One region of the Bradyrhizobium sp. CCBAU 11361 genome, then DNA from elsewhere that is predicted to be linked to it. Evidence: riboswitches for the same ligand, from Rfam matches in the RefSeq annotation. Region 1 holds a riboswitch; the other holds the start of a gene.
What was found. Region 1 has a riboswitch for S-adenosylmethionine ahead of XI08_RS44555 (O-succinylhomoserine sulfhydrylase). Riboswitches for the same ligand answer to the same signal wherever they lie in the genome.

Region 1 (4,416 bases):
GCGCCGCCGCGGCTCATCGCGAGCGCCGCCGCGACCTCGTCGAAATACTGCATCCCGATCAGCCTGCCGGTGAGATGCAGCAGATAGCCGGCGTCTTCCGGGCCGAACAGCTGCACCATCACGGGCGCGGCGGTGCGGACATATTCCATCGCATAGTTGCGATAGGCTTTTTCCAGCCGCGGCTTCGGCCAGCCCGCGACCGGCAGCGCCGGCGCGGTCGCAGCATTGAACAGCGGCGCCTCGAGGTGCCGCGCGAACACCAGTCGCTGGTCGAGCTCGAGCGGATGGTCGTATTGATGGTAATAGCCTTCGAGCCCGTCCTGGCCGTCGACGCTCTGCTTGGTGCAGACGAAGCCGAGGCGCAGATCCCCGAGCGCAACACCATTGTTGGCGTGCCAGCCGCGCAGCATCGCGCGAGAGACCTCGCCCGGCACGCCGCAGATCGCGGTGCCCTTCCAGATCCAGCGCGGCGGCGGATAGCGGATCCAGGCCTTAACGTCGCTCTCATACATGTATTCGACATGTACGCCGCCGATCCAGTTGGAGAGATAGTGATATTGAGCAGCCGCGACCGCCGGCGGCAGATGGCTGAGGCCGAGCTTCTCAAGCCCCGGCAGGAAACGCTCCTGCTGCTGGCGACGGAACACGCGGAAGACGAACTCCGCTGCATCCGCCGTACCGCGCCGCGTGACCACGGTCAGGATGAGGCCGGTGAAATAGGCGTGATAGAGATCGGCGACCGCGCGCCAGCGTTTCCATTGGGCGTCCTGCGCGGAGTCGGCTGCGGCGGTCATGTTCGCTCCCGGCTTGTTGTTTTGCGGGAGTGTGTCATCGCGGCTGGGGCGGCGCAACACGCCACACATTCGCTGTCATCGCTGTCATCGCCCGGCGAAGACCGGGCGATCCAGTATTCCAGAGGCGGTTGTGATTGAATCGATGGGCCGCGGCGTACTGGATTCCCCGCCGGAGCCTGTCATCGGGCTCGCCGAAGGCGAGACCCGTTGGCGGGGAATGACAGCAGGTGCAAATTTGCTCGGATCGTAGCCCGCATGAGCGAAGCGATATGCGGGAGCACTGTTCCCGGATGTCGCTTCGCTCATCCGGGCTACGGAATATCGCTACACCCGAAAATGCTTGCTCAGCTTCAATCCCTGCGCCTGGTAGTTCGAGCCGATGCGCTGGCCGTACATCGCGTCGGGGCGAGCCAGCATCTTCTCGTAGACGAGGCGGCCGACGATCTGGCCGTGCTCGAGGATGAACGGCACTTCGCGCGAGCGCACCTCCAGCACGGCGCGCGATCCCAGCCCGCCGGCGCCGGCATAGCCGAAGCCGGGATCGAAAAAGCCGGCATAGTGCACGCGGAATTCGCCGACCAGCGGATCGAACGGCACCATCTCAGCGGCAAAGTCGGGCGGCACCTGCACGGCCTCTTTCGAGGCGAGGATGTAGAACTCGCCGGGATCGAGGATCAGGCTGCCGTCGGGACGGGCCGAGATCGGCTCCCAGAAGTCCTCGACGGAATAGCCGGAGCGGCGATCGACATCGACGACGCCGGTGTGGCGCTTGGCGCGATAGCCGACGAAGCCGCTGGCCTTCTCGCCGGAGAGATCGACGGAGACGGCGACGCCGCCGGACAGATCGGCATCGTCGATGTCGACGAGGCGCTCGGACGCATGCAGCGCATCGAGCTCATCGGCATTGAGGATGGCGTCGCCGGTTCTGAAGCGCACCTGCGACAGGCGCGAGCCCTCGCGCACCAGCACCGGAAACGTCTTCGGGCTGATCTCGGCATAGAGCGGACCGTGATATCCGGCGCCGATCATGTCGAAGCGGCGGGTGCCGTCGGCGATCACGCGGGTGAAGACGTCGAGCCGGCCCGTCGAGCTCTTCGGGTTCGCGGCCGCGACGATCTCCGGCGGCAGCGCGAGGCTTTCCAGCAGCGGCACGATGTAGACGCAGTTGGTTTCCAGCACCGCGCCGTCGGCAAGGCTGAACTCGTGCAGCTTCAACTCGTCGATGCGCTCGGCCACCGTGGCGCCGGGACCGGGCAGGAAGCTGGCGCGGACGCGATAGGCGATGTCGCCGAGACGCAAATCGAGGCTCGCCGGCTGGATCTGGCTTTCGACGAAGTCGTAGGCGGGCAGGATGAGGCCGCCCTCCGCCATCGCCGCGATCATGCGGTCGGGCAGGATACCATTGGCGTCGGCGGCAATCGTGAAACTCAACCGGGGGTCCTCGTCAGGGGTCAAACGCATCCGGACATGTGGGAAATACTAGCCTTTTACGGCTATCCGATGGACGCCTTGACGGAAAGGCCATTGCGGAATATGAGCATCACTTATCCCGTGGTGATTTGAGCCGGCCGGCTTGCAGCCACGTTAAATAAGTCGCTAAACAGGCCGGGGACCTCTGTGATCCCGGCCCGTGGATATATCCAGGCCGGTTTTTTTGTGACCGTTTTCGACGAGACGGTCATGTCGGAGGTACCTATGTCGAAGTCGCCTGCTGCTTACCGTCCCGAAACCCGTCTGGTCCATTCCGGCACCCTGCGCTCGCAATTTGGCGAGACGTCGGAGGCGCTGTTCCTGACGCAAGGCTACGTCTACAACAGCGCCGAGGAGTGCGAGGCGCGGTTCAAGGGCGAGGATCCCGGCTTCATCTATTCGCGCTACTCCAACCCCACCATCGCGATGTTCGAGCGCCGCATGATCGAGCTCGAGGGCGCCGAGGCGGCGCGTTCGGCCGCGACCGGCATGGCCGCGGTGACGACCGCGATCCTGGCGCCGCTGAAGGCCGGCGACCACGTGGTCGCCTCCCGCGCGCTGTTCGGCTCGTGCCTCTACGTCATCCAGGACCTGTTGCCGCGCTACGGCATCGAGACCACGCTGGTCGACGGCCTCGATCTCGACCAGTGGCAGCGGGCCTTGCGACCGAACACCAAGACGTTCTTCCTGGAGAGCCCGACCAATCCGACGCTCGATGTGCTCGACATCCCCGGGATCGCCGAGATCGCGCACAAGGGCGGCGCGCGGCTCGTCGTCGACAACGTGTTCGCAACCCCGATCTGGCAGAGCCCGCTCGCGTTGGGGGCCGACGTCGTGGTCTATTCCGCGACCAAGCACATCGACGGCCAGGGCCGCTGCCTCGGCGGCATCATCCTGTCCTCGGAAGCCTTCATCGCCGAGCACCTCCACAATTTCATGCGCCAGACCGGGCCGTCGATCTCGCCGTTCAACGCCTGGGTTCTGCTCAAGGGCCTGGAGACGCTGGCCGTGCGCGTGCGCGCGCAGACCGACACCGCGACCCGCGTCGCCGAGGTGCTGGCGAGCCATCCCAAAATCTCGCGGCTGATCTATCCCGGCCGCGCCGATCATCCGCAGGCAGCGCTGGTGAAAAAGCAGATGCGCGGCGGCTCGACGCTGGTCGGCTTCGAGGTCAAGGGCGGCAAGGCGGCCGCGTTCCGCGTGCTCAACGAGCTCAAGCTCGCGAAGATCTCGAACAATCTCGGCGACGCCAAGAGCCTCGTCACGCATCCGGCAACCACGACGCATCAGCGCCTGAAGCCGGAAGACCGCGCCGCGCTCGGCATCAGCGAGGGCTTCATCCGCTTCTCCGCGGGGCTCGAGCATGCTGACGATCTGATCGAGGATCTGACGGCGGCGCTGGAGAAGGCGTGAGGCGAGCCAAGCACTCGCACTCGTAGGGTGGGTTAGCCCTGCAGATGCGCGAAGCACATCTGCTCGGCGTAACCCACCAACTTCGTTCCACAATCGTTGATGCATGGTGGGTTACGGCTTCGCCTAACCCACCCTACGACACCGAGCCTACATCGGCCGGTACGCCCGCACATCCCCGGGCACGTTGACCCCGAGCTTGATCTGGCCGACGGAGCGGATGATGTCGTCGCCGAGGAGCTGGGCGAAGCAGGCATAGCCCCAATCGTTCATGTGCAGGCCGTCGGCGATGACGAAGCTCTCGACCGGGATCGATTGGTTCTCGTGCCAGTCGCGCATCACCTCGAAGCGCGGGAAGATGCCGACGTGACGGAGCTCGGCGACCTTGCCGAGCAGCTTCACCATCTTGCCGGCGCTCTCCTTGCGCTGGTTGACGGCCGGCGAATATTGCGGATCGACCAGCACGATATCGGCGCCGCCGGCGGCCTGGATGCGCGAGATGCCGTCCTCGACCATCTTGGCGGTGTCGCCGGGATCGAGATTGCGCAGCACGGCGTTGGTGCCGACCTGCCAGATCACCATATCCGGATGCACGTCGATCACCTCCCTCTGGAGGCGTTTCATCATCTCGGGCGCGTCCTCGCCGCCGACGCCGGCATTGATGACGGTGATGTCGGCGGTCGGATATTGCCGGCGCAGCTGCGCGGCGAGACGGTTCGGATAGTTGAAATCGGGTGAACTC
Region 2 (4,416 bases), on a different contig from region 1:
CGCTCGCGGTGCTCGATCATCTCAGGATCGATCGTGCGCATCTCGTCGGGCTCTCGATGGGCGCCTACTCATCGCTTCAGGTCGGACTGAACGCGCCGCAGCGTGCGCTGTCGATGACGCTCGCCGGCGTCGGCTCCGGCTCGGAGATCGAGAATCTCGACGCCTGGCGCGAGCAATGCCGCGCCAACGCCGAGCAGTTCGAGACGCTCGGCTCCGCGGAGGTGGCAAAAGTCACGCGCGAGGCGCCGAGCCGGATTCCGTTCCTGGTCAAGGACCCGCGCGGCCACGCCGATTTCTACGCCGCGCTGGCGCGGCACGATGCCAAGGGATCGGCGCGCACGATGCGCGGCTTCCAGGGCGGCCGTCCCTCGATCTACACCATGACGGACGCGATCAGGGGCGTCGCAACGCCGGCGCTGATCATCTGCGGCGACGAGGACGATCCCTGCGTCGGGCCGAGCCTGTTCTTGAAGAAGCATCTGCCGGCCGCAGGCCTTGCGATGTTTCCGAAGTCGGGGCACGTGCTCAATCTCGAGGAGCCCGCGCTGTTCAACGAGACCGTGGAGCGGTTCGTCACGCTGGTGGAAGCGGGACGATGGCCAGTGCGCGATCCGAGGTCGGTGGCGGCGCATTAAGACGAAGGCGTCACCAAGTACTCCGTCATTGCGAGCGCAGCGAAGCAATCCAGGCTACCGCCGCGGAAATAGCCTAGATTGCTTCGTCGCAAGGGCTCCTCGCAATGACGAGTAACTACTTGCCCTGCCCGCGCGTCAGCAGAAACACCCCCTGCTCGCCGAACATGTTCCACACCCACCAGGGCAGGTTCAGCGGCACCGGGCGGCCATAGAGATCGAGTGCCACGGAGCGTTCCATCTTGACGTTGATCTCGTCGCAGAGCTCCACGAAATCCTTGATGGTGCAGAAGTGGATGTTGGCGGTGTCGTACCAGGTCGCCGGCAGGTTCTCGGTGCGCGGCATGTGACCGCCGATCAGGAGCTGGAGCCGCATCTTCCAGAAGCCGAAGTTCGGGAACGACACGATGGCGCGGCGACCGATGCGCAGCAGATTCTCCAGCACAACGCGCGGCTGCCGCGTCGCCTGGAGCGTCTGCGACAGGATCACGTAGTCGAAGGCATCATCGGGATAGTTGACGAGGTCGGTGTCGGCGTCGCCCTGCACCACCGCGAGGCCCTTGGCGACGCAGCGGTTGACGCCCTCGCGCGACAATTCGATGCCGCGGCCGTCGATGCCGCGGGTCTCCAGAAGCTGGAGCAGGTCGCCGTCGCCGCAGCCGACATCGAGCACCTTCGAGCCCGGCTTGACCATTTCGGCGACGAGCAGATGGTCGGCGCGAAAATGACCTGATCGTTCCGAGTCAAGGCCGCCCAACGGCAGCACTTCCTGCGCTGACATCCTAACTACCCTTGTTAGCTATTCTTGCCGTTGAGTCCGCGCGCCTTGCCTGCCGATTCCAGGAAGGCGCGGGCGATGTCGAAGAATTCGGGCACGTCGAGCAGGAAGGCGTCATGGCCGCGATCGGTCTCGATCTCGGCAAACGACACCCGCGCGCTCGACGCATTCAGCGCATGCACCAGCGCGCGCGATTCCGAGGTCGGAAACAGCCAGTCGCTGGTGAAGGAGACCACGCAGAAGCGTGTCTTGATTCCGGTGAACGCCTTCGCCAGCACGCCGCCATGGTCGCCGGCGATGTCGAAATAGTCCATCGCGCGCGTCAGATAGAGATAGGAGTTGGCATCGAAGCGCTCGACGAAGGACGAGCCCTGGTAGCGCAGATAGGACTCGACCTGGAAGTCGGCGTCGAACGAGAAGGTCGGCAGCTCGCGATCCTGCATGCGCCGGCCGAACTTGCGATGCAGCGCGGCGTCGGAGAGATAGGTGATGTGCGCAGCCATCCGCGCCACCGCGAGGCCACGATGCGGATGGATGCCGTGATCGGCATAGCCGCCATTGTGCCAGTCGGGATCGGCCATCACGGCCTGGCGGCCGAGCTCGTGGAAAGCGATGTTCTGCGCCGAGTGCCGCGTCGAGCAGGCAATCGCCAGCGCGGAATACACGCGCTTGGGGTAGGCCGCCGTCCATTGCAGCACTTGCATGCCGCCCATCGAGCCGCCGACCACCGCGAACAGCGTGTCGATGCCCAGCCGGTCGATCAGCATCGCCTGCGCGCGAACCATGTCGGGGATGGTGATGACCGGGAAATCCAGGCCCCACACCTTTCCGGTCGCGGGATTGATCGAGGCCGGCCCGGTCGAGCCCATGCAGCCACCGATCACATTGGCGCAGATGATGAAGTATTGGCTCGGATCGAGCGGACGGCCCGCACCGACCAATGTTTCCCACCAACCGGGCTTGCCGGTGACGGGGTGCACATTGGCGACATGCTGGTCGCCGGTCAGCGCATGGCAGATCAGGATCGCGTTGGAGCGGTCCGCGTTGAGCTCGCCATAGGTCTGGTAGGCGATCTGGAACGGCGAAAGATCGACCCCGCAGTCGAGCGACAACGGCTGATCGGCGCCGAAATGCGCGACGAGCGAACTCGGATGATCCACCTCATGCGACCGTTCATCGGCACTGATCGCGGGACTGGGAATCGACGTGACGCCAACCATCTCTGACCATCGACCTCGTTTGCGATCGGACTTCAGATCGCGACTGACATCAGGCCATAAAAAACCCGGCCTGAACGATAGGTTCGGCCGGGATCGAAAGCGTCCCCGGCCTGTTTAGCGAGTTTTTTAACGTGGCTGCAAGCCGGCCGGCTCAAATGACCACGGAACAGGCAAAACCTAGCGGCTTGGACGGTTTTCGTCAAGATACGGTCCGGATTGACCAAATTCGTCCCCGTCGCGTCAGCCGAAAAGGCCCAATTTCCCTTTGCATTTCTCTTTGCTTTCGCCGCTCCGACTGCCTAATCAAGACATCGACCGCAGCGGATCCGACCTGATGGACCCGCATTGGAACGCCTCTCAACAGCACTTGCCAGATATGTCCCAACGTCCGCCCGCGCCACCATCGTTGCAGGAATTGCGCAAGGAGATCGACGCGATCGACGAGGGCATGCATCGCCTCCTGATGCAGCGCGGCGACATCATCGACCGCCTGATCCAGGTGAAGCAGACCCAGGAGGTCGGCTCGGCGTTCCGGCCGGCGCGCGAGGCCGACATGATGCGGCGGATCGTGGAGCGCCATCGCGGCATCCTGCCGCTCGACACGGTCGAGAGCATCTGGCGCGTCATCATCGCGACGTTCACTTACGTGCAGGCACCGTTCGCGGTGCATGCCGACATCTCGGTGAGCGAGCCCGCGATGCGCGATTCCGTGCGATTCCATTTCGGCTTCACCGTGCCTTACGTCGCGCATTTCAGCGCGCAGGCGGCGGTCGAGGCGGTGGCGAAATCCAAGGGCGATCTGGCGCTGGTCTCGGCGACTTCCAGCCGCACCCCGTGGTGGCTGGAGCTGGAAGCCGAAGGCGCACCGAAGATCATCGCGCGGATGCCTTTCGTCGAACGCGCCGACCATCCGGCCGCGCTGCCCGTGTTCGCGATCTCGCGCGTCGCCGACAGCGCCCTGGTGACGGAGGTGGAGACCTTCAGCGTGCGTGTCTCCGGGTGGAATGCCGAGATCGCGCGGGCGCTGTCGCCGCTCGCCGACATCGTGGCGGTGCCCGATACCGCCTTCGACGGCGCGGCGCTGCTGGTCTCGGTCACGAGCGCGAGCAGCATCGACAAGATCAAGGCTGCCCTGATCGAGGCGGGGGCCTCGGTGCGCTCCACGGCCCTCGTCGGCAGCCACGCAACGCGCTATACGGTGCCCCCGACCGGGCCGAAATCGTAAGTCACGAGCCGCCTGCCATTCCGGAGTTGAAGATGTCCCGCCCCGTGCCGAACCCCGGCATTCTCGATATTGCGCCTTACACGCCCGGCAAGAGCCCGGTGCCGGAGCCGGGCCGCAAGGTGTTCAAGCTCTCGGCCAACGAGACGCCGTTCGGTCCCTCGCCCAAGGCGATCGCGGCCTTCAAGAACGTGGCGGATCATCTGGAAGACTATCCGGAAGGCACCTCGCGGGTGCTGCGCGAAGCCATCGGCCGCAGCTTCGGCCTCGACCCCAACCGCATCATCTGCGGCGCCGGCTCGGACGAGATCCTCAACCTGCTCGCCCACACCTATCTCGGCCAGGGCGACGAGGCGATCTCGACCACGCACGGCTTCCTGGTCTACCCGATCGCGACCATGGCGGTCGGCGCCAGGAACGTGATCGCACAGGAGACCAACTTCACCTGCAACGTCGACGCCATCCTCAAGGCTGTGACGCCGAAGACGAAGCTGGTGTGGCTTGCCAATCCGAACAACCCGACCGGCACCTATATTCCGTTCGACGAGGTCAAGCGCCTGCGCG

Region 2: it holds a riboswitch for S-adenosylmethionine, as region 1 does, so the genes downstream of both, metX (homoserine O-acetyltransferase MetX) here and XI08_RS44555 (O-succinylhomoserine sulfhydrylase) in region 1, are expected to answer to the same signal.

Annotation. Positions count from the first base shown of each region.
Region 1 is NZ_LBJZ01000200.1:208,426-212,841, forward strand. Features, by position in the region: gene XI08_RS44545 (hypothetical protein) at 1-794, opposite strand, end outside; gene XI08_RS44550 (2'-deoxycytidine 5'-triphosphate deaminase) at 1,119-2,255, opposite strand; SAM riboswitch at 2,336-2,415, shown strand; gene XI08_RS44555 (O-succinylhomoserine sulfhydrylase) at 2,490-3,677, shown strand; gene XI08_RS44560 (SGNH/GDSL hydrolase family protein) at 3,825-4,416, opposite strand, start outside.
Region 2 is NZ_LBJZ01000199.1:106,536-110,951, reverse strand. Features, by position in the region: gene XI08_RS42060 (alpha/beta fold hydrolase) at 1-635, shown strand, start outside; gene metW (methionine biosynthesis protein MetW) at 751-1,413, opposite strand; gene metX (homoserine O-acetyltransferase MetX) at 1,428-2,630, opposite strand; SAM riboswitch at 2,724-2,803, opposite strand; gene XI08_RS42045 (chorismate mutase) at 3,007-3,855, shown strand; gene XI08_RS42040 (pyridoxal phosphate-dependent aminotransferase) at 3,888-4,416, shown strand, end outside.